2 regions of the Microbacterium sp. NPDC028030 genome follow, and region 1 is predicted to be linked to the other one. Evidence: predicted binding sites of a transcription regulator. Region 1 holds the regulator's gene; the other holds the start of a gene.
The links. Region 1 encodes HrcA, which represses chaperone genes, less so after heat shock. Its sites were predicted from a motif close to TTNGCACTCGNNNNNNNCGAGTGCNAA; they were not measured.
Positions count from the first base shown of each region.

Region 2: a site for HrcA is predicted at 7,290-7,316, ahead of groES (co-chaperone GroES). Genes of this name have one in related genera too.

Region 1 covers NZ_JBEZXF010000002.1:218,584-234,585, forward strand. Annotated here, with positions in the region: gene AB0E56_RS09870 (alpha/beta hydrolase) at 1-141, opposite strand, end outside; gene AB0E56_RS09875 (ABC transporter family substrate-binding protein) at 216-1,931, opposite strand; gene AB0E56_RS09880 (ABC transporter ATP-binding protein) at 2,073-4,001, opposite strand; gene AB0E56_RS09885 (ABC transporter permease) at 3,998-4,936, opposite strand; gene AB0E56_RS09890 (ABC transporter permease) at 4,938-5,921, opposite strand; gene lepA (translation elongation factor 4) at 6,160-8,013, shown strand; gene AB0E56_RS09900 (DUF1990 family protein) at 8,096-8,749, shown strand; gene hemW (radical SAM family heme chaperone HemW) at 8,749-9,966, shown strand; gene AB0E56_RS09910 (carboxylesterase family protein) at 9,977-11,395, opposite strand; gene hrcA (heat-inducible transcriptional repressor HrcA) at 11,498-12,529, shown strand; gene dnaJ (molecular chaperone DnaJ) at 12,568-13,683, shown strand; gene AB0E56_RS09925 (16S rRNA (uracil(1498)-N(3))-methyltransferase) at 13,686-14,414, shown strand; gene AB0E56_RS09930 (HIT domain-containing protein) at 14,478-14,828, shown strand; gene AB0E56_RS09935 (PhoH family protein) at 14,887-15,933, shown strand; gene ybeY (rRNA maturation RNase YbeY) at 15,930-16,002, shown strand, end outside.
Region 2 covers NZ_JBEZXF010000003.1:262,833-278,834, reverse strand. Annotated here, with positions in the region: gene AB0E56_RS15755 (flagellar hook-associated protein 3) at 1-421, shown strand, start outside; gene AB0E56_RS15750 (flagellar assembly protein FliW) at 418-789, shown strand; gene tsaB (tRNA (adenosine(37)-N6)-threonylcarbamoyltransferase complex dimerization subunit type 1 TsaB) at 848-1,465, shown strand; gene rimI (ribosomal protein S18-alanine N-acetyltransferase) at 1,462-1,950, shown strand; gene tsaD (tRNA (adenosine(37)-N6)-threonylcarbamoyltransferase complex transferase subunit TsaD) at 1,947-3,014, shown strand; gene AB0E56_RS15730 (hypothetical protein) at 3,011-3,499, shown strand; gene AB0E56_RS15725 (hypothetical protein) at 3,503-4,666, shown strand; gene AB0E56_RS15720 (hypothetical protein) at 4,650-5,876, shown strand; gene AB0E56_RS15715 (SAM-dependent methyltransferase) at 6,034-7,242, opposite strand; gene groES (co-chaperone GroES) at 7,403-7,699, shown strand; gene rarD (EamA family transporter RarD) at 7,883-8,815, shown strand; gene AB0E56_RS15700 (ABC transporter substrate-binding protein) at 8,960-10,213, shown strand; gene AB0E56_RS15695 (ABC transporter ATP-binding protein) at 10,473-11,240, opposite strand; gene AB0E56_RS15690 (ABC transporter ATP-binding protein) at 11,237-12,139, opposite strand; gene AB0E56_RS15685 (branched-chain amino acid ABC transporter permease) at 12,222-13,199, opposite strand; gene AB0E56_RS15680 (branched-chain amino acid ABC transporter permease) at 13,203-14,555, opposite strand; gene guaB (IMP dehydrogenase) at 14,806-16,002, shown strand, end outside.

The sequences.
Region 1 (16,002 bases):
GTCCTCGCCCATCCGGGTGCCGTGACCGGGCAGATCGACCGCCGTGACGGCGTATCCGAGCGCATCGAGGTAAGCGCGCTGCGCACGCCACATGGTGGCGGACGTGCGGATGCCGTGGACGAGGACGATCTGGGCGCTCACGCGTTCAGCATAAGGAAAGCGGGGCCGGTGGATCACCACCGGCCCCGCTTCGACACGATTCGTGTCAGAGGGTGTTACTTCTCCCAGCCGAGGTCCTCGACGGGAGTGACCCCGAAGAGGTCCAGGCCCACGTAGGGCTCCGGCGTGAGGTTCGCCAGGCCCTCCTGGACCACGTAGATCGACGGACCGTTGTAGAGCGGGATGACGCCCCAGGTCTCCTCGATGATCTTCGGCTCGAGGTCCATGGCGGCCTTGGTCCAGCTGTCCGAATCCTTCTGCGACTCGACCTCGTCGGCGATCTGCTTGTCGATGTCGGCCGTGCCGGTCGCAGACAGGTTCAGGCCGCTGTCGGAGCAGTAGATCTGGCACATCCACGCCGGTCCGAACGGGTCGGAGTCGGTGAAGCGGAGACCGAAGATGTCCCAGTTCTTGGACGTGAAGTCGTCCGAGAAGTCGGCGGATGCACGGACCTCGATCTGGAGGTCGATGCCGAGCTCCTTCTGCTGAGCCTGCAGCGACTTCGCGAGCGCCTCCTGCACGGGGCTGTTGCTGAAGATCGGGTAGACGACCGAGAACTTGACGCCGTCCTTCTCGCGGATGCCGTCATCGCCTTCCACCCAGCCGGCGTCGTCGAGCAGCTTCTTGGCGCCTTCGACGTCGTACTTCAGTCCGGCCTCACCGAACGCGTCCTTCCAGCCGTCCTGGAACGAGTACATGTTCAGCGAGCCTGCCGCCTCTTCCTCGTAACCGAGGCCGTTCCACGCGATCTGCTTCTGCTGATCGATGTTGACGCCCATGAAGAACGCCTTGCGCACGTTCACGTCCTCGAACTGCGGCTTGTCGCCGTCGACCATGAGAACCGTCTTGGCGGTCTGCTGAGCGCGACGGACGACAGCGCCGTCGACGTCCTCGACCTGCTTCAGACGCTCTTCGCTGCCGGCCTCGACCTGGTCGATCTCACCGTTCTTGAAGGCGTTGATCGCGGCGTCGTCCTCGAGAGCCGTGAAGGTGACCTTGTCGAGCAGAGGAGCGTTGCCCCACCACTCGGGGTTCGGCTTGAAGGACACGAAGCCCGCGTTCGCGTCGAACTCGTCGACCGTGTACGGTCCCGCGCCCCACTCGGCGTTGAGGTTGCCGATGTACGCGTTGTTGAACGTCTCGACGTCGGCGTGCTTCGGGTTCAGCACTCCGCCGGTCAGGAACGCCATGGACGGCCAGGCGTAGACGCCGTCGAAGGTGACGACGGCCGTCTTGGCGCTGTCGCCCTGCTCGACCGAGGTGATCTGCTTGTAGCCGTCGGTCGCGTTCGGGTTGAAGCCCTCGTCGTAGGAGCGGTTCGCCTTCCAGGTGGCGTCGATGGCGGTCCAGTCCATGTCCGTGCCGTCGTTGAAGTGCGCCTCGTCGGTGAACGTGAAGGTGACGGTCGTGTTGCCGTCGGCCTCGCCGATCTCGTACTCGTCGAGGTAGGCGTCGTTCTTCTGCACCTCACCCTCGGGGGTGACCAGGAGCAGCTGCGGCATGTAGTAGTACCACAGGCGTGCGGTGTCGGCGCTCGCGTCGCTGTTGAAGGCGTTCAGCTGCTCCGGAACCTCGTTGATCTCGAAGTTGACCTCGCCGCCCTCCTTCAGGTTCTCGCGGGGCTGCGGGTTGTAGTCGGCCGCCTTGGTCTCGACCTTCTCGCCGCCGTCGTCCCCGCCTCCGTTGTTCCCGGAACCGCTCGCGCAACCCGCGAGGGCGAGTGCGAGGGCGCCGCTGATCGCGATCGCCCCCAACAACTTCTTGTTCTTCATGGTGCTCCTTTCGCCTTTCGGCGTTTCATAAGGGGAAGAATAGTTCGGCCCTGGACGTATCACAGCGGTCGAAAGTGAATACCGCCTAACCGTTATCGGACGGTGACCCACATCAGGTGGCATCCGGTTTCAGGTCTGCCCTCACACGCTCACGGGGCGGGTGCTCATGGTCTCCGCGTCGAACACGACCCGGCGACGGGTGCGCTCGATGTCGGGGTCCGGCACCGGGATCGCCGAGAGCAGAGCCTGCGTGTACGGGTGCTGCGGGTTCTCGAACACATCGTCCACGTCGCCGTGCTCGACGAAGTCGCCGAGGTACATCACGGCCACGCGGTCCGCGATGTGGCGGACGACCGAGAGGTCGTGCGCGACGAACAGGTACGACAGCCCCAACTTGGCCTTGAGCTCGTCCAACAGGTTGATCACACCCGCCTGAATGGACACGTCCAGGGCAGACACCGGCTCGTCGAGCACGACGATCTTGGGGTTGGTCGAGAGGGCACGCGCGATGCCGATGCGCTGTCGCTGCCCTCCGGAGAACGCCTGCGGGAAGCGGTCGCTGTGCGCCGGATTCAGCCCCACGAGGTCCATCAGCTCGTCGACGCGTCGATGAGCCTCCTCCTTCGGTGTGCCGATCGCGAAGAGCGGCTCGGAGATGATGTCCGCCACGGTCATGCGCGGGTCGAGGGCTCCCATCGGGTCCTGGAACACGATCTGGATGTCGCGTCGCAGCTTCCGCTCGACCTTGTGGCTGTGGATGTCGTTGACGCTCGTGCCGGCGATCACGATGTCGCCGTCGGTCTGCTTGACCATGTCCATGATCTGCAGGAGCGTGGTCGTCTTGCCACTGCCGGACTCGCCGACGATGGCCATCGTCTCGCCCTCGCGCACGTCGAAGCTGACGCCCTTGATCGCGTGCACCTCGCCGACCTTGCGCTTGAGGAAGGCGCCCTTGAGCAGCGGGAACGTCTTGGTGAGGTTCTTGACCTCGAGCGTGATCGGACGCTCTTCGCGAGGGACCTTCGCCAGGTCGCTCTCCGGGATCTCGCGCACCGGGTACACGGGGAGGCCGCCGAGCCGTCCGCCGTCCTCGATCTCGTGCGACCGGATGCAGGCAGCACGGTGCGCATCGCCGGACCCGGTCGCCACGGGCAGCAGCTCCGGCTCTCGTGTGCGGCAGGCGTCCATGACGATGGGGCAGCGGTCCGCGAAAGGGCAGGCGTCGGGGAGGTTGATGAGCAGGGGAGGGTTTCCCTTGATCGGGGTGAGCGGCTCCTTCTCCGCCTTGTCGACGCGCGGGATGGCTCCGAGAAGGCCGATCGAGTACGGCATCCGGGTCTTGTGGAACAGTTCGTGCACCGGCGCCTGCTCGACGGGCTTCCCGGCGTACATGACCATGACGTCGTCCGCGGTGCGGGCGACGACGCCCATGTCGTGGGTGATCATGATCACGGCGGCACCGGTCTCCTGCTGCGCCTTCTCGATGAGGTCGAGGATCTGGGCCTGGATCGTGACGTCCAGGGCCGTGGTCGGTTCGTCGCAGATGATCAGCTTGGGGTTGTTCGCCATGGCGATCGCGATGACGACGCGCTGACGCATTCCTCCCGAGAACTCATGCGGGAACGACTTCATGCGGCGTTCGGGCTCGGTGATCCCGACGAGCGTCAGCAATTCGATCGAGCGGTTCCAGGCATCCTTCTTCGAGAGGCTGCGGTGCACGGTCAGGGCTTCGATGAGCTGGTCGCCGATCGTGAACACCGGCGTCAGCGACGTCAGCGGATCCTGGAACACCATCGACATGCCGTTGCCGCGGATCACCGAGAGCTGCTTGTCGGTCATGCCGAGCAGCTCCTGGCCGTCGTACATGATCGATCCGGTGACCTTGGCGTTCTCGTCGAGCAGGCCCATGATCGCGAGCGAGGTGACGGACTTGCCGGAACCGGACTCGCCGACGATGCCGAGGGTCTTGCCCGCCTCCAGGTCGAAGGACACACCTCGCACGGCGTCGACGCGGCCGGCCTCTGACGCGAAGCTGACGGTCAGATTGCGGACGGAGAGTACGTTGCTCATGCTCGGCCTCCAGCCGCAGAGGTGGGATCGAGGGCGTCGCGCAGACCGTCGGCGATCAACGCCATGGAGACGGTCAGCAGGGTCAGGGCCGCGGCGGGGAAGTAGAAGAGCCACGGCGAGGTGATGAGCGAGCTCGATCCGGCGCCGATCAACGCGCCGAGCGACACGTCGGGGATCTTCACGCCGAAGCCGAGGAACGAGAGTCCGGTCTCGGCCACGACGGCGTTGACGACGCCGAGGGTGAAGTTGATGACGAGCAGGGACCCGATGTTGGGCAGCAGGTGCCGCACGACGATCCGCATGCCGCGGACTCCCATGTACCGAGCGGCGCTCACGTACTCGCGCTCCCGGAGCGACAGCGCCATCGTCCAGATGACGCGGGCCGGGAAGTACCAGCCGATCACGAAGATCATGATGAAGGCGATCACACGCCAGTCGCCACCGGACTTGTTCGAGATCATCGCCAGGATGAGGAAGCTCGGGATGACCATCATGAAGTGGATGACCAGCAGCGTGACCCGCTCGGTCCAGCCGCCGAAGTACGCTGCGGCCGTTCCGACCAGTGCCGACACGATCGTCACGCCCACCGAGACGGTGACGGCGATCATCAGGGACCGCTGCAGTCCGACCGCGACCTGAGCGAACAGGTCGTTGCCGGCGTTGTTGGTGCCGAACCAGTGCTCGGCGCTCGGCGGGCTGCTCAGGTGGAGGAAATCGAGCTCGATGTGGTCGTAGCGCGCGATGAGCGGACCGAAGATCGCGAACAGCACGAGCACCACGAAGATGATGAGACCGGCGACCGCGCCCTTGTTGCGGGCGTAGCGGCGCGAGTACAGCGTCCACTTCGACAGGCGACGGGTGGCGACGCGCGTCGTCTCGGGGCCGGGAGCGACCTCGGCGGCCTCGACGGTGGGGTCGATCATTTCGGAGGTCATGTCAGCTCACTCTCACTCGAGGATCGAGTACCACGACGGCGATGTCGGCCAGGATGGCGCCGATCGCCGTGAGCACTGCCCCGAAGGCCGCGATGGCCACGGTGCCATGGATGTCGTTCTTCGTGATGGCGTCGATGAAGTACTTGCCCATGCCGTTCCACGCGAAGATCGTCTCGGTGAGGACGGCGCCGGTGAACACGGCGGGGATCGTGAACGCGACCTGCGTCGCGACCGGGATCAGCGAGGTCCGCAGTGCGTGCTTGCGGATCGCCTGCTGCTTGGTCAGCCCCTTCGCACGGGCCGTCCGCACGTAGTCGGCGCTGATGTTGTCCAGCAGGAGCGAGCGCTGCAGGAAGTGGATTCCCGCGTAGCCGATGAGCACCAGGGCTATCGTCGGCAGCGTCAGATGTTGCAAGACGTCTATGAGTACGGGGAAGAAGCCCTCGACGCCGCGGCTCGCGTTTCCGGTCACGTAGAAGATGCGCACGCCCGTCGCGTCGTTCAGCGCGATCGCCATCAGGACGATTCCGAAAGCCGCGACGACGATCGGGATGTTCATCGTGATGATGCTCGTGGCCTGGCCGATCCGGTCCGCGAGCTTGTACTGGCGTGACGCGGTGTACACGCCGAGCGCGATGCCGAGGATCGTGGTGAGGATCGTCGCTCCGAGAACCAGCTCCGCGCTGACCCACATCCGGTACGCGACCTGCTCGTTGACAGAGCCGCCGGTCGGACTGACTCCCCAGTCCCAGCGCAGCAGGATCGCCGTGAGCCAGTTCCACCACCGCTCGATCAGCGGGACGGTGTCACTCAGGTTGCGGGGCTCGAGGACGTTGACGATCTGCTCTTCGGTGAGCGGCGGGCGTCGACCCACGTAGTTGCTGCGCGGATCGAGGAATCCCCACGCCAAGAAGTACGTGAGGTTCGTCGCGACCACGATCATCAGCAGCCAGCCGAGTGCTCGGCGCAAGAGGTACTTGATCAAGGGGCAGTCTTTCTCTTCTACAGACGCGCTCGGGATCTGCCGACGCAACGCTGAGTCGGGTGGAACAGCTACTTTCACCACCGTCTCCCGCGACGCGACGGCCGTCACGGGGTCTGTGACGGAGTCTTATCGCTTACGGGATCCGGTGTCACGGATTTTTCCCGGGCAACTTCGGGAGACTATCACCGGAATGCCGGAATCGGGGATTAGCGCCCCCTGACCGTACAATCGAGTGGACATGTCCCCACGCGCTCTCACACCCCTTCAGCCTGCCTCGACGCCGGCTGCGCAGATCCGCAACTTCTGCATCATCGCCCACATCGATCACGGCAAGTCGACCCTCGCCGACCGGATGCTGCAGATCACGGGCGTGGTCTCCGACCGTGACATGCGCGCGCAGTACCTCGACCGCATGGACATCGAGCGCGAGCGCGGCATCACCATCAAGAGCCAGGCCGTGCGCATGCCGTGGGAGCTCGGCGGCGAGACCTTCGCGCTCAACATGATCGACACTCCGGGGCACGTCGACTTCACCTACGAGGTCTCGCGCTCGCTCGCGGCGTGCGAGGGCGCGATCCTGCTCGTGGACGCGGCGCAGGGCATCGAGGCCCAGACGCTGGCGAACCTCTACCTGGCGCTGGAGAACGATCTCCACATCATCCCGGTGCTCAACAAGATCGACCTTCCCGCCGCAGACCCCGAGAAGTACGCGAAGGAGCTGGCGTCGCTCATCGGCGGCAAGCCGGAGGATGTGCTGCGCGTGTCCGGCAAGACCGGCGTCGGTGTCGAGGACCTCCTCGACCGTCTGGTGCAGGAGATCCCCGCTCCAGTCGGCGATGCGGACGCCCCGGCGCGGGCGATGATCTTCGACTCCGTCTACGACGCGTACCGCGGCGTCGTGACATACGTGCGCATGGTGGACGGGAGCCTCTCGCCCCGCGAGCGCATCCAGATGATGTCGACCGGCGCGAACCACGACGCTCTCGAGGTCGGGGTGTCCAGCCCCGAGCCGATCCCGACCAAGGGACTCGGCGTCGGAGAGGTCGGCTACCTCATCACGGGCGTGAAGGACGTGCGGCTGTCGAAGGTCGGCGACACCATCACGAACGCACGCAAGCCCGCGTCCGAGGCCCTCGCCGGCTACACCGACCCCAAGCCCATGGTCTTCTCCGGCATCTACCCGATCGACGGCAGCGACTACGCGGAACTGCGCGAGGCCCTCGACAAGCTCAAGCTCTCCGACGCCTCGCTGCAGTACGAGCCGGAGACGTCTGTGGCTCTCGGCTTCGGATTCCGCTGCGGCTTCCTCGGCCTGCTGCACCTGGAGATCATCACCGAGCGTCTGTCGAGGGAGTTCGGCCTCGACCTCATCACGACCGCGCCGAGCGTGATCTACGAGGTGCTCACCAGCGACACCGGTGAGACGGTGACCGTGACGAACCCGAGCGAGTACCCGGACGGGCGCATCGGTTCGGTGTCAGAGCCGATGGTCAAGGCCGCGATCCTGCTGCCGAAGGACTACGTGGGCACCGTCATGGAACTGTGCCAGTCCAGGCGCGGCACGCTGCTGGGCATGGAGTACTTCTCCGAGGAGCGCGTCGAGCTGCGGTACAACATGCCGCTCGGCGAGATCGTGTTCGACTTCTTCGACCAGCTGAAATCGAAGACGCAGGGATACGCCTCGCTCGACTACGAGCCCTCCGGGCAGCAGGAAGCCGACCTCGTGAAGGTCGACATCCTCCTCCAGGGCGAGAAGGTCGACGCGTTCAGCTCCATCGTGCACCGGGACAAGGCCTACGCCTACGGCACGATGATGGCCGAGCGGCTGCGCAAGCTCATCCCTCGTCAACAGTTCGAGGTCCCGATCCAAGCGGCCATCGGCGCGCGCATCATCGCTCGCGAGACGATCCGCGCCATCCGCAAGGATGTGCTCGCCAAGTGCTACGGCGGTGACATCACCCGCAAGCGCAAGCTCCTCGAGAAGCAGAAGGAGGGCAAGAAGCGCATGAAGATGGTCGGCCGCGTCGAGGTCCCCCAGGAGGCGTTCATCGCCGCGCTGTCGGGTGACGTCGAAGGCAAGGAGAAGAAGTAGCACCGCGGATCGGACCGGATGATGTGTCGCTGTGCGGCGCGTGGGGGTGTTCGCTCAGGCAACGCGAAGTAGGCTGGAACTCATGCGGCGCGGGACTTTCCGAGACGACACGGTGGACTATGCGGCCGTGGGTGCGACCCATGCGCCCGATCTGATGCAGTACCCGCCGGAGCGGAGTATCCCGGCGGAGGAATCCTGGCGCATCGGCAGCGGGAGTGAGAGGTTCCAGACGGCGGGCGAGGCGCTCCTGTCCTGGACGGCCCAGCGTGCCGCCGGACTCTCGGTCGAAGACGTGCGCCCGGCGCCGGGGCCGGCCTACGCGGGAGTGAGCTTCGATGCGGAGGGCAACCCCATCGCGCCGAGTAAGCGCGACGTGGAGCCCCGCTACGACGCGGAGGGCATGCCGTTCGTCGGTGCGGGGATGACCCTGCACCTGCGAGGCCGGATCGCCGGCATGCGCGCCGATGCCGAACTCCGTGTGATCTCGGTCACCGAGGAGACGCGGCGCATCGGCTTCGTGCTCGGCACCGTCGGCGGTTCCGTGGTCCGAGGCGAGGAGTCCTTCGACGTCGACTGGCGCGAGGACAACGACGAGGTCTGGTTCACCGTCCGCGCCTTCGACGCCCCGAACGCGCTGCTGTACCGCATGGTGCCTGCACTCGTGAAGCGCCGCCGCCGCGAGCTCTTCGCGCGCTATCTCCGCGCGATCTCCCCGCTCTACGCGACCCCGCTGTGATGGCGGGACCCCTTCCTCTCGGAGACCCCGCACCGACGGACGGGCGACTGCCCGCCGATCTTCCGATCGACACGGGTGCGCCGTTCTCGGCGTACCTTCACATTCCCTTCTGCACAGTGCGCTGCGGATACTGCGACTTCAACACCTATACGTCGACCGAGCTGCGCGGGGCGAAGCAGGAGGACTACGCGTCGACCCTGATCGCCGAGATCCACCTCGCTCGACGCGTGCTCGACGATGCCGGGGCGTTGCGCCCGATGGACACGGTCTTCTTCGGCGGAGGCACGCCCACGCTCCTCCCCGCGGGAGACCTGGCCCGCATGCTCGATGCCGCGTCCTCGGCGTTCGGACTGGCTGAGGGCGCCGAGGTGACCGTCGAGGCGAATCCCGACACGGTGACCCCTGCCGTGGCGCGCACCCTGGCGGACGCCGGGGTCACGCGGATGTCGGTCGGCATGCAGTCGGCGGTGCCGCACGTGCTCGCGGCGCTGGACCGCACGCACCGGCCCGAGAACGTCCGCACGGCCGTCGCCGCCGCGAAGGACGCGGGCCTCGCCGTGAGCGTCGACCTGATCTACGGCGCGCCGGGGGAGTCCCTCGCCGACTGGGAGGCCTCGCTCGATGCGGCGCTCGCGCTCGAGCCCGACCACATCTCCGCCTACGCGCTCATCATCGAGGACGGCACGAAACTCGCACGCCAGATCCGCCGCGGCGAAGTGCCGACGCCCGACGACGACCTCCAGGCGGACATGTACGAGCTCGCCGATGCGCGCCTCGCGGACGGCGGCTTCGACTGGTACGAGGTCAGCAACTGGGCCCGCACGCCCGAACGGCGTTCCCGGCACAACCTCGCCTACTGGCGCGGCAGCGACTGGTGGGGCTTCGGTCCTGGGGCCCACAGCCACCTGGCGGGGCTGCGATGGTGGAACGTGAAGCACCCGGCGGCGTACGCGCAACGTCTCGCTGCCTCCGAGTCGCCGGCGGCCGGAACCGAGCGCCCCGATGCCGAGTCGCGCACATTGGAGCGCATCCTGCTGCTGAGCCGCATCCGCGAGGGGATCGCGGTCGACGAGGTGCCGAGGGCGAACCGGAGCCGGGTCGCCGGTCTGATCGCCGACGGATTGGTCGATCCGGTGGCTGCCGTTCAGGGGCGCGTCCAGCTGACGCTGCGCGGTCGCCTCCTCGCAGATGCCGTGGTGCGCGAGCTCACCGACTGACGAACCGGCATCACCCGGGGAGCAGGTCCATCCCGGCGGTGCGACGCTGCGTGACCGTCGAGCTGACGGCGTCGAACAGGCGCGTCTGCCGACCTGGACCGTACGGCGGCCAGCCGGGGTCGCCGTCGGTCACGAAGCCGACCCAGGCGGCGTTCATCTCGGTCGCGAGGTCACGCGGGGCATCGGGTCCGGCCAAGCGCCTGGCTTCCTCATCGCCGAGGCGGTCGAACACGAACCCGAGCTCGAGGGCGTGGGCCGCGCGAAGGTCTCGCACCGGACTCGGCCACGCGAACTCGTAGACGTGCGTCGTCGCGGGACGGGCAGCCGCGACGCGGCTCAGAGGCGCACGCAGCATCATGTCGGTGACGAGCTGGCCGAACACCTCACCCGTGCCGGCACCGGGGAAGGCCGCACGGTACTCGGATACGGCGCGACGGGGGATCCGGGAGAGCAGCCGGGCTGCCTGCAGCTTGAGCTCGCTGATGCCCGCCAGAGCCTCGGGTGGGAACCACAGCCGGTACTCGTCCGTGTTGCTGCCGATGAGCAGCGGGGTGTCGACCTCCGCCAGAACCTCGTGCGGGGAGCGCGGCAGGCTGTCGGGGTCGATCGCGAACTGGAACCCTGGGGCCCCGCCGAGCGGTGACGAGCCGGCGGACTGGGCGGTGCGCGCATCCAGCAGCTGCTCGGGCGAGAGCACGGCGAACGAATCTCGATCCGCGGTGACGCCGAGTCGCTTCGCCAGCTGCGCCGTCACTCTCCCCGCCTTCTTCGGGGACTGGGCAGTGAGCGGCCCGGATTCGATGACGGCGCGGGCGATCAACGCACGGGAGTCGTCACGTGCGAGAAGCCCGGCGACGATGGCTCCGCCGGCCGACTCGCCCATCGCGGTGAGGCGCTCGGGGTCTCCGCCGAAGGCCGCGATCTCGCGGTGGACCCACTCCAGCGCCGCGGCCGCATCGCGCAGGCCGAGGTTCCGGGGCGCGCCGTCCAGCACCGAGAACCCCTCGGAACCCAGGCGGTAGTTGATCGACACGAACACGATGCCCGCGTTCGCGAAGACGGTTCCGTCGTAGAGCGGCAGGGCTGCTGTGCCGCGTTCGAGCGCACCGCCGTGGATCCACAGCAGCACCGGCGCTCCTGCCGCCTCGGTCGGAGCCCACACGTTCGCCGTGAGGATGTCGTCACCGCCGATGCGCACGGATCCCAGGAGTTCGCCGATCGCTCCGGTGTAGGGGAGCTGGGGCGGCGTCGGGCCGAAACGCGTCGCGTCCCGCACTCCTTGCCAGGCGGGCGCCGGCTGCGGGGCTCGGAACCGGTTCTCACCGAAAGGGGCAGCCGCGTAGGGGATACCGAGGTAACGGGCGACTCCCTCCGTCTCGGTGCCGCGGACCACGCCGCTCGACAGGGTCGCCCGGGGTGAGGAGGTCATGAGCGTCATCCTAGGGTCGTGCCCCCGCGGTACGGAGAATCCGGAGCTTCACGGGGTAGGATTGGCACTCTGAACGTCCGAGTGCCAGCGGAAGGGAAGGCGATGGTCACAGAGCGAGGACTCCAGGTTCTCCGCGCGATCGTGCAGGACTACGTCGAGACCCACGAACCCGTCGGCAGCCGCTCCATCGTCGATCGGCATTCGTTCGGCGTGTCGGCGGCGACGATCCGCAACGACATGGCACTGCTCGAAGACGAAGAGCTCATCACGGCACCGCACACCTCATCGGGTCGTGTGCCCACCGACAAGGGCTACCGCGTCTTCGTGAACCACCTGGCCCAGTTGCGACCGCTCTCGTCGGCTCAGCGATCGGCGATCGAGTCCTTCCTGGGAGAGCCGGCCGACCTCGACGATCTGATGGTGCGCACGGTACGGGTGCTCACGCAGCTGACCGGGCAGGTCGCGCTCGCCCAGTATCCGTCATTCGCTCGCGCCCATGTCACGCACATCGAGCTGGTCGCGCTGGCGCCGAACCGACTCCTGATCGTGCTGGTCACCGATGCCGGGGGAGTGTCGCAGCGGATCGCGCCTCTGCCTGAAGCGATCGACGAGACGGCGATGGCGGTACTGCGCGCTCGCGTCTCCGCACTGATCACGGGTCAGGCGATCGGAGAGGCCTCCGACCGGCTCCAGACCCTGCTCGCGGCGGACGAGCCGCCGAAGGATCCGGTGCTGCACGCGATCGCCGGCGTCGTGCTCGACGAACTCGGCGGGTTCCGGCAGGAGCGCCTGGTGATGGCGGGAGCTGCGACGTTGGCGCGTCGCGAGCAGGACTTCCGCGGCAGCATCCACCCGCTCCTCGAAGCGATCGAGGAGCAGGTGACACTGCTGCGGCTGATGAGCGAGATGGTGACCGATGAGCACGGACTCGCGGCCAGCATCGGAACCGAGAACGCGCCGTTCGGGCTCGGCGAGGCATCGATCGTGGCCAGCAACTATGCGGCCCCCAGCGGAACGGCGCGCGTCGGCGTGATGGGTCCGACGCGCATGGACTATCCGAGCAATCTCGCGGCGGCACGGGCGGTCGCCCGTTACCTGTCGCGGATGCTCGACGAAGACGAGGCCGGCCGCTGACGCGGTCGCCACCAGAAGACACACGCAGAAGGGCGATTGTGGCGGACCACTATGAGGTTCTCGGGGTGTCCCGAGACGCTTCCACCGACGAGATCAAGAAGGCGTACCGGCGTCTGGCGCGACAGCTGCACCCGGACGTGAACCCGGGAGAGGATGCGGCCGAGCGGTTCAAGCTCGTGACGCACGCGTACGACGTCCTCAGCGACGACGACTCCCGCCGCCGCTACGACATGGGTGGCGGTGACGGTGCCGCGGGGAACTTCGGCGGCTTCGGGGGCTTCGGCGACATCTTCGAGACCTTCTTCGGGGCAGCGCAGGGCGGAGGGCGCGGAGCGCGCCCGCGGTCGCGGCGGGAGCGCGGCCAGGACGCGCTCGTCCGGGTGACGCTCGAGCTCGGCGATGTGGTGTTCGGTGCGCATCGCGACATCGAGGTCGATACCGCGGTGCTGTGCGAGACCTGCCAGGGATCGTGCTGCCAGGAGGGGACCTCCCCGGTCACGTGCGACATCTGCGGCGGCTCCGGTCACGTGCAGCGCCAGGTGCGCAGTCTGCTGGGCAACGTCGTCACCTCGCAGCCGTGCGGCACCTGCGAGGGGTACGGCACCACGATCCCGTACCCCTGCGGAACGTGCGGCGGCCAGGGACGTGTGCGCTCGCGCCGGACGGTTTCGCTCGACATCCCCGCCGGCGTCGAGACCGGTCTCCGGCTCCAGCTGCCGGGCTCCGGAGAGGTCGGCAAGGCGGGCGGTCCGAACGGCGATCTCTACGTCGAGGTGACGGTGAACGCGCATCCGGCTTTCAGCCGTGAGGGCGATGACCTGCTCGCGACGCTCGAGGTAGCGATGACGGATGCCATCCTCGGGACCGAGACGACCATTCAGGGCCTGGACGGCGAAGTCGAGCTGGAGATCCGCGCGGGTGTGCAGTCGGGCGACGTGCTCACGATCAAGGGCCGAGGGATCACGCCGCTGCGCGGCACGCAGCGCGGTGACCTGCGCGTGGGTGTGCAGGTGCTGACGCCCACGAGACTCGACTCCGCGCAGCGGGCGCTCATCGAGGACTTCGCGAAGAAGACCAAGGCGCCGGATCCGCAGCTCGCGCAGTTCCAGCAGGGACTCTTCTCGAAGCTCCGCGACCGCTTCCGCAGCCACTGATCATGTCCCTGCACTTCCTGGTCGAGTCGTCGACGGATGCCCGTGTCGGCGACGTCGTGGCGCTGACCGGTGCCGAAGCGAAGCACGCGGCCGTGGTGCGGCGGCTGCGTGTCGGGGAGGCCGTCACGGTCGGCGACGGTGCAGGCGTCTGGCTGTCGGGCGTCGCCGAGGAGGTCGCGCCCGCTCGCGTCGATGTCCGCATCACGGAGCGCACGGAGCATCCGGCGCCCGGGCCGCGGGTCATCCTGGTGCAGGCACTCGCGAAGGGCGACAGGGACGAACTGGCCGTCCAGGCCGCATGCGAGCTGGGCGTCGACGAGATCGTGCCGTGGCAGGCGAGCCGGAGCGTGTCGCGGTGGGAGGGACCGAAGGCCGCGAAGGGTCGAGAGCGCTGGGCGACCATCGTGCGTGAGGCGGCGAAACAAGCCCACCGTGCCTGGGTCCCCGACGTCATAGCGCCCGTCTCGACGCGCGAGCTCGCGGAGCGCGCGAGCTCGCAACGTGTGCTGCTGCTCGATCCCACGGCGTCCGCGCGTCTGTCGGAGATCGCTCCGGACGGCCGCGACCTGGTGCTGGTCGTCGGGCCCGAGGGGGGAATCTCGGAGGAAGAGCTCGACCGACTGGCGGCCGCGGGTGCGGAGCGTGTGCGTCTCGGAGACACGGTGCTGCGGACCTCGACGGCAGGACCTGCCGCCATCGCCGTGCTCGCTGTGGCACTCGGTCGGTGGTGAACCACACCGTCTCGTCGCCACGCTCCGGGCTGCACGGTCGTCGCCATCGGTAGACTTGACCGCATGACGGAACCCTCGATCTTCACGCGCATTCTCAACGGGGAGATCCCCGCCGAGATCCTCGGCGAGACGGATCGCCTCTTCGCCCTGCGCGACATCGCTCCGCAGGCGCCCGTCCACCTGCTCGTGGTGCCCAAGACCGCGGAGTACCGCGACGTCGCGGAGCTCGCCGCAGGAGACCCCGCGTTGCTCGCCGAGATGATCGCCTTCGCCGGCGAGCTGGCGTCGGAGCACACGGACGACGGCGACTTCCGTCTCGTCTTCAACACCGGCGCGAATGCCGGGCAGACCGTTTTCCACGTCCACGCACACGTGCTGGCCGGTGGCTTGACCGAGAAGAGCGTCGGTGCCTGAGAATCACGAACCGCAGGAGCGGAGCCTGGGTGCTCGGCCTCCGGAGTCGGTGGAGAAGATGTACGCGGACGGCGTCGCGATGGTGCAGCTGCTCGGCCCGCAGGACCGTCTGCTGAGGATGCTCGAGAAGGAGCATCGCGACGTCCAGGTCCTGGTCCGCGGCAACGAGATCACCCTGAGCGGCTCGCGGGACGATGTGGCGAAGGCGAAGGCACTGGTCGAGGAGCTGCTCGCCATGACCAGGGCGGGACACGACCTCGCTCCGAGCGACGTGTCGAGCTCCGCGCGGATGCTGCGGCAGGAGGGCGGACCGCGTCCGAGTGAAGTGCTCGGCGAGGCCATCCTCACCACGCGCGGCAAGGTCATCCGCCCGAAGACGCTCGGCCAGAAGGAGTACGTCGACGCGATCGAGGACAACACGATCGTGTTCGGGATCGGGCCTGCGGGCACGGGAAAGACCTACCTCGCGATGGCCAAGGCCGTCCAGGCGCTGCAGCGCAAGGAGGTCACCCGGATCATCCTCACGCGTCCGGCTGTCGAGGCCGGAGAGCGTCTCGGGTTCCTCCCCGGCACGCTCACCGACAAGATCGACCCGTACCTCCGGCCGCTGTACGACGCCCTCAACGAGATGATGGACCCCGAGATCGTCCCTCGTCTGATGGCGACGGGGACCATCGAGGTCGCACCCCTCGCCTACATGCGCGGTCGCACGCTGAACGACTCGTTCGTCGTCCTCGACGAAGCGCAGAACACCACTCCAGAGCAGATGAAGATGTTCCTCACCCGTCTCGGCTTCGGCACGAGGATGGTGGTCACGGGCGACATCACACAGGTCGACCTCCCGCAGGGCTCGTCGGGACTCCGTCTCGTCACCCGCGTGCTCGACGGCATCGACGACATCCACTTCTCCCGGCTCACGAGTGACGACGTCGTGCGGCACTCGCTGGTCGGACGCATCGTCGACGCGTACAGCGAGTACGACGAGAAGCGCACAGCCCAGAGGTTCGAGCGCGAGCAGGCCGCCGAATTCGCCAACCGTGCCGAGCGCAGGGGAGCGCAGCGTCCCGGCCCCCGCGACCGTATGCCGAAACGAGGACTCTCATGATCGAGATCAACAACGAGTCGGCCATCGACGTCGACGAGACGGTGCTGCAGCGCCTGACGGACTTCAACC
Region 2 (16,002 bases), on a different contig from region 1:
CGGGGTGCCGGGAGCGGAGGTCACCCGGCGGGTGTCCGACGGTGCGGCCGTGCGCGTCGACACGGACGGGGCCACGGTCTTCGGCACGGGGGAGGATTCGGTGTTCGCGCTCGTCGACAAGATCGTCGCCGACCTGCGCTCGGGGACGAATGTCGGACCGCGACTCGCGGAGATCGACTCCCGCCGCACGGCGATGCTCGGAGTCCAGGGCTCGGTCGGCACCCGACAGGCTCAGATCGAACGCGCCAAGGAGGCGGCTGTGCAGAATTCCGTGTCCCTCGAGTCCCGCCGTGCCGCGGTCGAGGACGTCGACTCGATCGAAGTGCTCGTGCGCCTGCAGGCCCAGGAGCTCGTGTACCGCTCCGCCCTCGCCGTCAACGCCCGCGTGCTCCAGCCCTCGCTCATGGACTTCCTCCGATGACCGCGGCGCTCACCTTCGTCTCGCCGCCGCCGGGGCTCGCCCCTCACGTCGAGTTCGTGCTCGCACCGGTCGAGGGCGCCGACGGCCTGTTCGCGATGCGGGCCGTGCAGGATGCGGAGCTTCGTCTGTACCTCGTCGACCCCCGATCGGTGTTGACCGACTACGCGCCGATCCTCACCGACGAGCAGGCGGAAGGGCTCGGACTCGGCTCGGCCGACGATGCGCTGGTCCTGGTGGTCGCGCACCCTTCTGCCGAGGGTGTGAGCGTGAACCTCCTGGCGCCCGTGATCGTCAATCGCACGACCGGAGCCGCCTCGCAGGTGATCCTCGAAGATCAGGACCACCCGCTGCGCGCCCCGCTGGGCTGAGGCGCGTCCCCCGCAGGCGCGGCCGCTCTCCCAGCGGAACCACGGCTACCCTGGACATGTGATCCTTGCCGTCGACACCTCTCTGGGCACGGCTGTCGCCCTCATCGATGCGGACGGGGCGCGACGAGCCGATGTGAGCGCCGCCGACCCCCTCGGGCATGCCGAGGTCATCGGCGACCTGCTCGTGAACGTGCTCGACGAGGCGGGCGCCGGCGAGGTGACGCACGTCGTCGCCGGCATGGGGCCGGGACCGTTCACCGGTCTGCGGATCGGCATCGCCGCGGCGCGCGCCTTCGCCCTCGGACGCGGCATCCCCGTGATTCCGGTCCCCAGTCATCTCGCGGCCGCGCGCACAGCGCTCGAGACCGAGACGCAGCCGTTCGCGATCGTCACCGACGCGCGGCGACGCGAGGTCGCGATCACCGTGTTCGACGGCGTCGACGCCGACGGCATCCCGCAGGTGATCGCCGATACGGTCCTGGTCAAGGCGGTCGATGCGGATGCGCACCTCGACGGCATCCGTCGCATCGACGTCGCCACGCTCTCCGCATCCGACCTGGCCAGGGTGGGAGCACGAGCACTGGCGGCCGGACGCGCGCTCGCGGACGACGAACCCCTGTACCTGCGACACCCCGACGTCACGCTTCCCGGCGCTCCGAAGAAGGTCGGGTCATGACGCTCCGCGACGCGACACCCGCCGACCTCGCTGCGATCATGGCCATCGAAGACCGCTCTTTCCCCACCGACGCCTGGAGCAGCGAGACCATGGCGGCCGAGCTCGCCAGCCCGCACGGCCGGTACCTGGTCGATGAGCACGACGGCGCCATCATCGGCTACGGCGGGGTGCGGGCCCTGCAGGGCAGCGCGGACGCCGACATCCAGACCATCGCCCTGCTCGCGGAGCACCGCGGTCAGGGGCGCGGTCGCGCGCTCCTGCATCGCCTCCTCGCCGTCGCGGCCGAGCGCGGGGCGCGCGAGGTGTTCCTCGAGGTCAGGGCCGACAACCCCGTCGCCGAGGGCCTGTACCGAGCCGAGGGTTTCGAGGAGATCGGACGTCGACCCCGCTACTATCAGCCGGACGACGTGGATGCGATCGTGATGCGTCTGGAACTGCGTCGCCACCCGGCGTCCGGACATACGGCCGAGGAGGCGAAGGCATGAGCGAGCCGCTGGTCCTCGGCATCGAGACGAGCTGCGACGAGACCGGCATCGGCATCGTCCGGGGTCGCACCCTGCTCTCGAACACCATCGCCTCGAGCATGGACGAGCACGCCAGGTACGGCGGAGTCGTGCCGGAGGTCGCTGCACGGGCGCACCTCGAGGCGTTGCAGCCGGCGATCGATGCCGCGCTCGCCGAAGCGGGTGTGAGCCTCGCCGAACTCGACGCGGTCGCCGTCACGAGCGGTCCCGGTCTCGCCGGTGCGCTGATGGTCGGAGTCGGGGCCGCGAAGGGCCTGGCGGTCTCCCTCGACAAGCCGCTGTACGCGGTCAATCACCTGGTCGGACACATCGCGGCCGACATCCTCACGCCCGACTCCGCACCGCTGGAGTACCCGACCATCGCCCTGCTCGTCTCGGGCGGTCACACCTCGCTGCTGCACGTCCGCGACCTCACCACCGACGTCGAACTGCTCGGCGAGACGATGGACGATGCCGCGGGCGAGGCGTTCGACAAGGTCGCCCGACTGCTCTCGCTGCCCTACCCCGGCGGCCCTGAGATCGACCGCGCTGCGCTCGACGGCGACCCTGACGCGATCCGGTTCCCTCGCGGACTCTCCCGCGCATCCGACATGGCGAAGCATCGGTACGACTTCTCCTTCTCGGGGTTGAAGACCGCCGTGGCGCGCTGGGTCGAGCGCTGCGAGGCCGACGGCGTCGACGTGCCGGTGGCCGACGTGGCCGCGAGCTTCCGGGAGGCGGTCGTCGACGTGCTCGTGACGAAGGCGCTCGCCGCCTGCACCGACCTCGGTGTCCCGCGACTGCTGCTCGGCGGAGGCGTGATCGCGAATCGGCGCCTGCGCGAGGTGGCTCTTCGACGCGCGGAGGAGGCCGGCGTCACCGTGCGCATCCCGCCACTCTCGCTGTGCACCGACAACGGCGCGATGATCGCGGCGCTGGCCGCTGAGCTGATCTCGTCCGGGCGCCGCCCGTCGACTCTCGCGTTCGGGGCGGACTCGACGCTCCCGGTCACCGAGATCCAGATCGCGGAGGCGGTGCTCACATGAGTGACGGCTCCGACGCGCCCGACGCGCGGCTTTCCGCGGCTCCGGCTGCGCGCATCGAGAGTGCCAGCGACGAGGTCGTCCAGCATCCCGCCAGACCAGCACGGCTGCCGGGTGCGCGACGGGACGGGTACACGAAGCTCCCAACCGGACCGGTCGGCATCGAGCCGGTCGTGGTGACGGGACCCGACATCGATGCCCCTGACGAGTCCGAGTGGGAGCCCTCCACCGGGGCGATCCCCGCGGATGACACGCGACTGGCCCCCTGGGCCCTGCTGGCCGCGATCGTCGCTCTCGGTGCGTCGTTCTTCGTCGGTTGGGGGATCCCCGTGGCCGTCGTCGCGGTCATCGCTGCGATCATGTCGCTGCGTCGTCCCGTCGAGAGCAGGGCGATCGCGCGCTGGGCCCTCGTCCTCGGCCTCTGCGCGACGGTCTACAGCCTGGGGTGGCTGGTCTGGGCCGGCATGCAGTTCGAGAGACTGGGCTGACGGATGCTGGGGTCGGAGGAGTCCGCGGAGCTGCGCTCCCTGCAGGAACGTGCGTACGGCCGCGATGCTGCGCTCACTCCGGACGATGCCGCGAGGTTGCGGGAGCTCGAGGAGCGTCGGGTCGAGCGCGTCGCCCACCTTCCGGAGCCGCCCTCCGCCGCGCTCGCTGCCCCCTCGGATGCGGACGGCACTGCCTCTCGCGCGGATCATGTCGACCCGACCCTCGAGATCGATCCCGCGCAGGAGCAGGGCGTCGCGCAGGAGCAGCGGACGGCCCGTGAGCGGGACCCGCTCGACATCGCCGATGGTGCGAACCTCGACGCGGAGGAGGCCTCGCGGGGGAGGACGGCCTGGCGCTCGGTGCTCTCCCTGCTCCGGGGTCACTGGCGGCCGGTCGCCCTCGCGACCGCGGCCATGCTCGCGATCGGCGTGGGCGTTGGCTGGCTCGCGTTTCGGGCTCCCGATCCCGCTTCCGTCGAACTGACCGCCGAGCAGCAGGCCTGGCAGGACGAGCTGGTCGCTGGCGGCGTGTACGACGCGGGGTCGGTCCGTGCCCTCGCGGTCGAAGAGGGCGCGGTCATCTGGGCCGCGACGAAGGACGCGCGAGAGCGCACCTGCGTCATCCTGGGCACGGGCGACGTGACCGTGCCCAACTGCGAGCGCACCGAGACGGTCGCCGAGACCGGGGTGTACGGGTCCATCACGGTGCAGGCGTCGGACGACCTCCAGCGACAGGTCGGGGTGCAGATGCTCTTCACGGCGTCGGGTGAGCCGGCGGTCGCCGTGAGCTCGTACGACTACGACCCGGGGCAGAGCGGCATCACCTACGCGAACGACCGCGAGGCGGACACCGCGAAGCGTCTCGCCGACGACGGCTTCGACGCCAGCTCTCTCTGGGTGGTCGGATACGACCGCGACGTGCCGGTCTGGACCGCCGTGCAGACCGAGTCCCAGAACCCGTGCCTGATCTACGACGGCTCGACCGCGGAGTCCCCGATGACGTGCGCGGATCCGCAGACGATGCAGGAGCAGTCGTCGAGTCTGGTGCTCAGCGTCGTCGACACCGAGACCGGCGGTCAGACTCACCTCGAACTGGCATCGAACCGGGGACCCGGCTACCTCGTCATCACCCGCGAGGGAGGCGTCTCCGGTGCCGGTGGGAACTGACGCCCAAGAGCTCAGGGCGCTGCAGCAGAAGGCTTATGGGCGCGGCGGCGCCCTCACCCCGGACGAGGCTGATCGCCTCCGCGACCTCGAGGAGGCGCACCGCAATCTCGTGCACAGGGCGGCCGAGCCGCCGGCAGGCGCGGAGTCCTCGGGTGGTGTCCGACCCCCGGCGGACCCGTCCGCGACGGACTCGCTCGGGATCGCCGGCTCGCCAGGGGCCACCGACTTCCTCGGGACGGATTCGCTCGGGACGGACTCGCTCGGGACCGACGCACCCGCCGTGACGGCGGAAGGCGAGGCCCACCAGGCCGTTCCCACCGACACTTCCGGCGGTGTGCGGCGGCGGTCCGCGATGGTCGTGGTCGCGGCGGCTGCGGTGGTGCTCGCGATCGGCGTGGGCGCCGGATGGGCGCTGTTCTCTCCGCGGCTGGCGAGCGTCCCGCTGACCGACGCACAGCAACAACGCCGTGTCGAGCTCGTCGCCGAGGAGTACGATGCCGGCTCCGTCCGCGCCATCGCCCAGACCGCCGACGCACTGGCCTGGTACGCGACCAGGGGCGACGGCGAGTCGGTCTGCCTGATCCTCGATGTGGGTGACCAGTCGCAGGCGGACTGCCGTCCACCGGAGGAGCGCGAGCGCGGGCTGATGGCTTCGTTGCCGCTGCCCGCGGATGACGGCGAGGACCCCGGGGGTTCGGACTTCGTGCAGGCGACGATGTTCCTCACCGATGCGGGCGAGCCGATGGTCGGGATGCAACGGTGGGGTGTGCAGTCGGGGGTGCTCGATCTGTTCGAGGGGACGGAACGTGATCGCGCGGCGGCTCTCGTCGAGGAGGGATACGAGCTGGGCCTCTCGATCATGGGGTACTTCCGCGGCGCCCCCGTCTGGCTCGGCGACCGCGTGACCGAGCAGGGTGCGACGGAGCGGTGCCTGATCGTCGACGCCGGCGGTGCTACGGCCTGCGAGCCGTTCGAGCGGGCGCTGTCATCGGGCCTCGGCGTGCATGTGGTCGATGTCGATCCCACCGGGGGCGTCGTCGCCGCGTCGGTGCTGGACCTGCGTTTCACCACGCAGCAGACCCCCTACCTCACCGTCACCGCAGATGCCTCCTCCGCGGTCGAGGCCACCCCCGGCGATTCGCTCATCATCCAGTCGCCGCTTGGCGACCCCATCGAGGTCGAGCCCCCCGGCCACGACCCGCGCGGTTGACCCCCACCCCACCCTCGCCCCCTCCCCACCCTCGCCCCGCCGAGTGCACGGTTTGCTGCCGAACGCACGGCCTCGTGGCGTCGACATCCCGTGCTCTCGACGACAAGCCGTGCGCTCGACGGAGCAGGAGGGAGCAGGGGAGGGAGCAGAGGAGGGCTCAGGCGGCGGGGATCCGGTCGGCGAGGATGGCGCGGCGCTGATCGCCGACGCGAGCGAGGATCAGCGTCGCCTCCTGGTCGCCGCGCAGCGTGAGCTTCTTGCGGAACGCGGCAGGGTCGACGTCGACGCCGCGCTTCTTGATCTCGAGACGCCCGATGCCGTGCGCCGTGAGTGCGGCGCTGATCGCCTTCGGGTTCGCCGGCAGGGTCTCGCGCACCCGGAACGACTGCACGAACGGACTCGTCAGTGCCGCGTCCGAGGTCAGGTACGCGATGTGCTCGTCGAGCATCCCGGCATCGAGGCTCCTGGCCACCTCGCCGATGAGGCGTGCGCGGATCACGGCACCATCGGGCTCGTGCAGGAACGCACCGAGCTCGCGCACGGGTTCGTCGGGGGCGTCCGCGGGGGCGGTGAGTTCGTGCGATCGGTCGTCACGGATCACGAGAGCCGCCCGACGGACGCCTTCTCGTGCGAGGGCGCCACTCCACACGACGAGCTCGACGACGCTGCCGTCGGCGCTCACCCACTGTGCTTCGGCGTCGAAGGGCAGTGCCTCGCGGTCGTGGGCCGGACCGAGCTTGATGCCGGTGGGCACACGTGAGGCGACGTCGAACGCCCAGTCCAGGGAGGGGGAGTAATCGTCGGCGGACACTCGTCGGGTCTCGCCGTGTCCCGCGGTCCGCCGTGCCGGATCCAGCCAGACCGCGCCGGAGCCGGTGACGGGCGTCGCCTCGAAGGCGTCCTCCGCTGTGCTGTGCCGCACGACCGCGCTCTCGCCGAACGGTGCGAGGTTGTAGGCGGCGATGGCGGCCGTGACCTCGTCGGCGTCGACCGCGAGCACATCCAGACCAGCACCGGTGAAGGCGAGGGCATCCCCGCCGATCCCGCAGCCGAGGTCGGAGACGGCCGTGAGGCCCGCACCGCGGATCCGCTGGGCATGCCGCGCGGCGACGCCGAGCCGGGTCGCCTGCTCGAGTCCGGCACGGGTGAACAGCATGCGCGCAGCGAACGGTCCGAATTTGGCCGTCGCCCTGGCTCGCAGCCGAGCTTGCCCGACCACCGCCGAGACGAGCTCGGGGGAGTGGCCGGCGGCGCGGAGCCGAGAGACCGCACGGGCCACGTCGGCCGTGGACTCGATCGGTCCCACCGCATCGAGCAGTTCGAGACCGGCGGGGGTCAGCAGGGCGCGCAGCTCGGACATCTCCACGCCCTCAGCCTAATTCCCGTCCGAGCCGGTGAGCGGTGACGAGCGTGTTGGCACTCGCATTGCATGAGTGCCAGCCGACCGCCTACACTGGCATTAGCACTCTCGGGTTGAGAGTGCGAACAAGTCTTTCGTGTCAGCGTCAAGAAAGAAGAGGTAGACCGTGTCGGTTTCCATCAAGCCGCTCGAGGACCGCATCGTCATCAAGCAGGTCGAGGCCGAGCAGACCACCGCGAGTGGCCTGGTCATCCCCGACACCGCCAAGGAGAAGCCCCAGGAGGGCGAGGTCGTGGCGGTCGGCCCCGGCCGCATCGACGACAACGGCAACCGTGTTCCGATCGACGTCGCCGTCGGCGACCGCGTGCTCTACAGCAAGTACGGCGGAACCGAGGTCAAGTTCGGTGCAGACGAGTTCCTCGTCCTGTCCGCTCGCGACGTCCTCGCGGTCGTCGTCCGCTGATCAGCTGAACCCGGTTCCGTGCCTCTCAGAGGCGCAGGAACATGGTCCTCGAAAGGGGCCCGGATGCTCCGGCATCCGGGCCCCTTTCTGCGTTCGGTCATACGGCATCCGTTTCCTGCCAAACTGCGCCGCGGCCGTGCTTCGGCGCGCTCGGCACCACGCAGGCGGGCATAGGGTTGTGCGGTGACCCCCGAGACGACCCGCGCCACTCAGACTGCGGGAGTCGCGTACGCCGGAGCCGCCTACCTCCTGTGGGGAGTGCTCCCGCTCTACTTCGTGCTCCTCATCCCGACCGGGCCGTGGGAAGTCGTCGCGTGGCGGGTCCTGCTGTCGTTCGTCTTCTGCGTCCTCCTGCTCACGGTCACGCGAGGATGGGCGGCATTCGGCGTCATCCTGCGGCAGCCGAAGCTGTTGGGCTGGACCGCCCTGGCGGGCCTGCTGATCTACCTCAACTGGCAGGTGTTCCTGATCGGGACGCTCAGCGGCAACGTGATCGAGACGAGTCTCGGCTACTTCATCAACCCGATCACCACCGTGCTCCTCGGCGTGTTCGTGCTCAAGGAGCGCATCCGCAGGCTGCAATGGGCGGCTATCGCGATCGCCGCGATCGCGGTCGTCGTGATCGTGGTCGCCTACGGCGAATTCCCGTGGATCGCGCTCTCGCTCACCGCGTCGTTCGGGATCTACGGACTCATCAAGAAGAAGATCGGCCCGGCGGTCGACGCGGTCAGCGGCCTGACGCTGGAGTCGTTCTGGCTGATCCCCATCGCGGTGGTGCAGCTGATCGTCGTGGCGCAGACGCCCCCGGGTATCACGATGGGCGCGAACGGCGGGGTGCACGCCCTGCTCCTGGCATTCGCCGGGATCGCCACCGCCGTCCCGCTGCTGCTGTTCGCCGCGGGCGCCCGGCGCATCGACCTCACGGTGATCGGGATGATCCAGTTCATCACCCCGGTACTGCAGTTCCTGATCGGCGTGGTCATCCTGCACGAGCCGATGCCCGTCGAGCGCTGGGCCGGGTTCGTCATCGTCTGGATCGCGATCGGTGTCTTCGTCGCCGATCTGCTGCTCGCGGGTCGCCGAGCCCGCATGATGCCGCGCCCCGAACCCGTGTGAGCCCCCGGTTCGCGCGCCGGGGAACCCAGTGCCGGATCGTTAACGCACCGAGATACTTGCACCTCCTGCGCGTGGGCCTCACGGCCTAGTGTTAGAGCACCCGACCGTGGTCACAATCCACGTTCAGTTACGCAAGGGAGCATCATGAACGCACTGAAGGGCTCGCGCAGCGCGAGGGTCTTCGCAGGGATCGCCTTGATCAGCGCATCCGCCATCGTCATCGCGGGCTGCAGCAGCACGCCGAACGCCGAGCCCAGCGAGGGTGGTGAGAAGCCGGCCGTCGACCTGACGCTCAAGCTCGGCTCGCTGCTCCCCGCGACCGGTTCGCTCGCCTTCCTCGGTGCTCCGATGGAAGCCGGTGTCCAGCTGGCTGTCAACGAGATCAACGAGGCAGACGCCGGTGTGACCATCGACCTCACCACCGCCGACGAGGGCGACCTCGACAACAAGGCGTACGAGACCTCCATCACGAACCTGCAGAACGCCGGCATCACCGCCATGGTCGGCGCCGCATCCTCGAGCGTCACCAAGCTCATCCTCGACGGCAACGCCGGTGCAGGCATCCTCACCGTCTCCCCGTCGAACACGTCGCCGGACTTCACGGGGATCAACCCGCTGTACTTCCGCACGGCGCCGAGCGACAACCTCCAGGGCGAGGTGCTGGGCAACCAGATCGCCGAAGACGGCCACAAGACACTCGGCATCATCTACCAGAACGACCCCTACGGCACGGGCCTGTTCGAGGCCATCAAGGCCACGTTCGAGGGCACGGGCGGCGAGGTCGTCGCCGAGTCGTCCTACAACCAGGGCGACGGCCAGTTCAACGCTCAGGTGGCGGAGATCGCCGCAGCCAAGCCCGACGCGGTCGCGGTCGTCTCGTACGACCAGTTCGCGACCATCGCTCCGCTGCTCGGCAACGCGGGCATCGACACCGGTGCGCTGTACCTGGTCGACGGCAACCTGAAGGACTGGGGCACCGACATCCCGGTCAGCCTCGAGGGCTCGAAGGGCACCCGCGCCGGCGCCGAGCTGCCGCAGGACTTCCTCGACCAGCTGAACGAGGTCTGGACCGCCGACGGCAACGACCCGATCGATGCCGTCACCTACTCGGCCGAGGCGTACGACGCCGTGATCCTGATGGGCCTGTCGGCACTCGCCGCCGGTTCGGTCGAAGGCGCCGACCTCGCCGAGCAGATGCGCACCGTGTCGGGTGGCGACGGCGACGGCGAGAAGTGCACCACGTTCGCCGAGTGCGCCGACATCATCAACGGCGGCGGAACGGCCGACTACGACGGCCTCTCCGGTGAGATCACGTTCGACGAGAACAACGACCCGAAGGGCGCCGCGATCGGCGTCTACGAGTTCGACGCAGAGAACGTCACCACGCGCATCAAGTAATCGCGTAGACGAGGCCCCGGATGCTCGCATCCGGGGCCTCCGTCGTGCCCGACCGCCCCGCCCGCCGGCCTCTGCCCTGTCCACATGTCGGGAGTTCGCGCGGATGTCGGACGAAACGCCGGCCGAGCGCCCGACGGGTGCACGAACTCCCGACAGGTGCCCCGCGTCGGACCTCGGGTCGAAGCCGCGGCCCGAGCGCAAGCCCCAGACACGCGGGAAGGGGGATGCCGCGTGGCATCCCCCTTCCCGTGCGAAGGCCTCAGGCGGCGTCTGTCCCGAGCGTCCCCAGGTAGAGGCCGATGACCTTGGGGTCGTTCAGCAGCTCGCGGCCGGTGCCCTCGTAGGCGTCCTTGCCCTGGTCGAGGACGTAGCCGCGGTCGCAGATCTGCAGGCAGCGCCGCGCGTTCTGCTCGACCATGATCGTCGTCACACCCGCCTTGTTGATGTCGGAGACGCGGATGAATGCATCGTCCTGGCGTACGGGGGAGAGGCCGGCGGACGGTTCGTCGAGCAGCAGCACCGAGGGGTCCATCATGAGGGCCCGCGACATCGCGACCATCTGCCGCTCGCCGCCCGACAGGGAACCTGCGCGCTGCTTGAGGCGCTTGCCGAGTTCGCCGAAGATGCTGCTCACGAACTCCAGCCGCTCCGCGAAGATCTTCGGGTTCTGGTAGAGCCCCATCTCGAGGTTCTCCTGGATGGTGAGCGACGGGAACACGTTGTTCGTCTGTGGCACGAAGGCCACGCCGCGGCGGACGAGCTTGTCGGCCTTGAGGCCCACGATGCTCTCGCCCTTGACGGTGACGTCGCCGGAGCGGATCTCCACCATGCCGAAGATCGCCTTGAGCAGGGTGGACTTGCCCGCGCCGTTCGGACCGATGATGCCGATCAGCTCACCCTTGCGGGCGACGAGGTTCGCGCCGTTGAGGATGTTCACTCCGGGGAGGTAGCCGGCGTGCACGTCGGTCAGTTCGACGATGACATCGTCGTTCTTGATCTCGTTCCGCTCGACGGGTGCGTCGGTCATGCCTTCTCCTCCTCGGCGTCTTCGGCCTCGACCTCGGCTTCGACCTCGGTCTCGATCTGCTCACGGATCCGAACGGCGTCCTCGTCGGAGATCACCGGGAGACGGCCGGTGACGGCTCCGAGGTCGACGTCCTGGTGGGCCCCGAGGTAGGCATCCACGACAGCCGGATCCTCCATGACCTGGTCGGGCGGTCCTTCGGCCACCACGCGCCCCTCGGCCATCACGACCACCCAGTCGGCGATGTGGCGGACCATGTGCATGTCGTGCTCCACGAACAGCACCGTCATCCCCAGGTCCTTGAGGTCGAGGATGTGCTCGAGCAGCGACTGGGTCAGCGCGGGGTTGACGCCAGCCATCGGCTCGTCCAACATGACGAGCGTCGGGTCGCTCATGAGCGCGCGCGCCATCTCGAGCAGCTTGCGCTGACCGCCCGAGAGCGACGCGGCGAAGTCCTGCTCCTTGGCGTCGAGCTTGAAGCGGGTGAGGAGTTCGTGCGCACGCGCCTCGATCTCCTGATCCTGCTTGCGCCACAGGAAGGGGAACAGCCCGGCCCAGAATCCCTCGCCGCGCTGGTCCTTGGCGCCGAGCTTCATGTTCTCCAGCACCGTGAGCAGCGACAGCGACTTGGTGAGCTGGAATGTGCGCACCTGCCCCATCCTGGCGACCTTGAACGAGGGGATGCCCGACAGGTTCGTCCCGTCGAACGACCAGGTGCCGCTGTTGGGCTTGTCGAAGCCGCAGAGGAGGTTGAACAGCGTCGTCTTGCCGGCGCCGTTCGGACCGATCAGCGCCGTGATGGCGCCGCGGGGGATCTCCAGGTGATCGACGTCGACCGCTGTCAGACCGCCGAAGCGGCGTTCCACGGCATCGACGATGAGGATCGGATCGACCTTCTTCACGCCGGGGGCTGCCGGACCGGCCGCGAGGCCGCCGGTCTTGGCGCGAGGTGTGCTCTTCGCGGGCGTGACCACCGCGTCGTCGTTACTTGACAAAGGTCATCTCCCTCTTGTTTCCGAGGATGCCCTGCGGGCGGAAAACGACGATCAGCATCAGGACGACGCCGATCACGATGTACCGCACGACGTCGGCCTGTGCCCCCGACATCGGCAGGTAGCCGGCGTTCGCCATCGCGGGGAGCAGCGCTCCGAGGAAGGCGAACACCACCCAGAACAACACGGCGCCCAGTGTCGGGCCCAGCACGGTCGCCGCACCGCCGAGCAACAGGATCGTCCACAGGAAGAACGTCAGCGAGGTGGAGTAGCTCCCGGGGATCACGGCCGAGGGCAGGACGAACACGATGCCTCCGAGGGCTCCGATCACACCGCCGACCACGAGCGCCTGCATCTTGTAGGCGAAGACGTTCTTGCCGAGCGAGCGCACTGCGTCTTCGTCTTCACGGATGCCCTTGAGCACGCGTCCCCACGGGCTGCGCATGAGTGCCCAGACCACCAGGACGGCGACCGCGAGAGCGATGAGCCCCACCACGCGGACCCACAGGTCGTTCGCGTTGTAGGTCCACGGCCCGAAGCCGTAGGTTCCCGGCGGGAAGGGGTTCGCGTCGCGGAAGCTCTGGTGATAGCCCGAGAGCCCGCCGGCGGAGTTCGTCCACTTCTTGAACAGTTCCGTGACGAACAGGAGCCGGATGACCTCGGCAGCCGCGATCGTCGCGATGGCGAGGTAGTCCGCGCGCAGCCGCAGCGTCGGGATGCCGAGGAGGAGCGCGAACAGGGCGCCGCCGATCATGCCGACCAGGACACCCGCCCACCAGGGGAACCCGAAGGTGAGGATCGAGATCGCGTAGCCGTAACCGCCGATCGCCATGAAGGCCGCCATACCGAAGTTGAGCAGCCCCGTGTAGCCGAAGTGCACCGCGAGGCCGGTCGCCGCGAGGGCGTAGGCCATGGTGGTCGGGCTGAAGAGGTAGGAGGCGGTGTTGCCGAAGATGCTTCCGAAGTCCATGCGTCAGCCCAACCTTTCCTTGCGCCCGAGGATGCCCTGTGGTCGCACGAGCAGGATCACGATCAGCGCGACGAGGGCGCTGGCGTACTTGAGATCCGAGGGGACGCCCAGGAGCGTCGAGACCTCGACGGCGAGACCCACGATGATCGAGCCGATCAGGGCGCCGATCGCCGAGCCCAGACCGCCGAGCGTGATCGCGCAGAACATCAGCAGCAGCATCTGCATGCCCATGTCCCACTTCACTCCCGGCCGGAAGTACGCCCAGAGGATGCCCGAGATCGCCGCGAGGGCTCCGGCGAGGATCCACACCGTCCGGATGACCTTGTCGACGTCGATGCCGGATGCGGCGGCGAGCTGCGGGTTGTCCGAGATGGCGCGCGTCGCCTTGCCGGTGCGGGTCCTGGTGAGGAAGAAGGCCACGCCGAGGATCACGATGATGCTCGTCGCCATCCCGATCATGTCGATGTACGAGAGCGAGATCGGTCCCAGCTTGATCGGGGTTGGGCTCGCGCCCGGCAGCTGGTACGTGTTGCCGCCGATGATGTACTGCATGCCGTAGCGGAGGGCCAGCGAGAGGCCGATGCTCACGATCATGAGCTGGACCACGCCGAGGCCTCTTCGCCGCAGCGGTTTCCAGATGCCGGCGTCCAGGGCCCATCCGAGCGCGGCGCCTCCGATGACCGCGGCGATGATGCCGAGCCAGATCGGCAGCTGCCAGAACGTGGTGAACAGCAGCGCCACCACGGCGCCCCAGGTGACCATCTCGCCGTGGGCGAAGTTGGACAGCCGTGTGGTGCCGTAGATGAGCGCGGCGCCCATCGACGCGAGCCCGAGGAGGAGGCCGAAGTTCAGACCGCCGACCAGGCGGGAGAGCAGCTGGTCGAGGAACGACACCGTCACGCGTTCTCCCGCGCCGAGGAAGAAGTTGACGATCTTCGTCCCGGTGAGACCGAACTCGAGCTCGAAGGAGGCAGTCGTCCCCGATACGGGTTGGATGCCCTCGGGGAGCTGCGTCGCATCGACGATCACGCCGTCGGGGAGTGTGGACTCGTCCACCGTGAGGGTGTACGTCTCCTTCTCCGGCACGTACAGGCGCCACTTGCCCTCGGCGTCGGTCTCGGTCTCGGCTTCGAAGCCGTTGCCCTCGATCGACATCCCGACGCCCTCGACGGGCTCGTCGGCATTCGTGACGACGCCGGCGAAGTAGAAGTCGGTGACCTCCTGCCCGTCGTCCGTCGTCTCGGCGGAAGCCGATGACGGAGGGAGGAACAGGAACGCGCTGAGCGCCATGAGGATACCGAGGAAGGCGACCAGCCACGGGCGCTTTCGATGCACGGCGATTGTTGTGGGTCCCACGCAACCTCCACTGTGAGTGCTGTCTCCGCGAACTCGGGTTGAACCGCGGGGATGGGCGACGCACTTGAGCGTAATGCGCGTTCGGCGATTCACCTACCACCGGGCCCAACGGTCAGGTAACGACAGGCCTCTGGGAATGTTCTCGGGCGTGTCACGCTTAGAATCTACATACGGGCCGCAGCCCCGCATCGGCCGACGTCGACCACCCCCTCGCACTCGGACTCGCGCGACTCGCGCAGAAGGAGAATCCATGGAACAGCACGATCCCTTCGGCTTCGTCGGACTGACGTACGATGACGTGCTTCTCCTTCCCGGTCATACCGATGTCATCCCCAGCGAGGCGGACACGTCGTCGCGGATCACCCGTCGCATCTCGGTCGCGACACCGCTGCTGTCGAGCGCGATGGACACGGTCACCGAGTCGCGCATGGCGATCGCGATGGCGCGCGAGGGCGGCATCGGCATCCTGCACCGCAACCTCTCCATCGCCGACCAGGCCGCGCACGTCGACCGCGTGAAGCGCAGCGAATCCGGCATGATCACCGACCCGATCACCACGACGCAGGATGCGACGGTGGAAGAGGTCGACAACCTGTGCGCGAAGTACCGCATCTCCGGGCTTCCGGTCGTCGACGCCGACGGCAAGCTGGTCGGCATCATCACGAACCGCGACATGCGCTTCGTGTCGGGCTTCGAGCGTCAGACGACCTTCGTGAAGGACGTCATGACCAGCGAGAACCTCGTCACCGCCCCGGTCGGCGTCGCAGCGGGCGAGGTCATCGCGCTCTTCGCGAAGCACCGTGTCGAGAAGCTGCCGCTGATCGACGACGAGGGCAAGCTCGCGGGTCTCATCACCATCAAGGACTTCGATAAGAGCGAGAAGTATCCGCTCGCGACCAAGGACGACCAGGGGCGGCTGCGCGTCGGCGCGGCGATCGGCTTCTTCGGCGACGCGTGGGAGCGTGCGGAGGCACTGCGCGACGCCGGGGTCGACGTGCTCGTGGTTGACACCGCGAACGGCCAGTCGCAGGGCGTCATCGAGCTCGTCAAGCGGCTCAAGGCCGATGCCTCGTTCGAGCACATCGACATCATCGGCGGCAACGTCGCGACCCGCGAAGGCGCTCAGGCTCTCGTCGATGCCGGGGTCGACGCGGTCAAGGTCGGCGTCGGACCGGGCTCCATCTGCACCACCCGCGTCGTGGCCGGTGTCGGCGTGCCGCAGGTCACCGCGGTCTACGAGGCGTCCCTCGCCGCCCGCCCCGCTGGCGTCCCGGTCATCGCCGATGGCGGTCTGCAGTACTCGGGAGACATCGCGAAGGCGCTCGTCGCCGGTGCGGACGCCGTGATGCTCGGTTCGCTCCTTGCCGGCACCGATGAGTCGCCGGGTGAGATCGTCTTCCAGTCGGGCAAGCAGTTCAAGCAGTACCGCGGGATGGGTTCGCTCGGC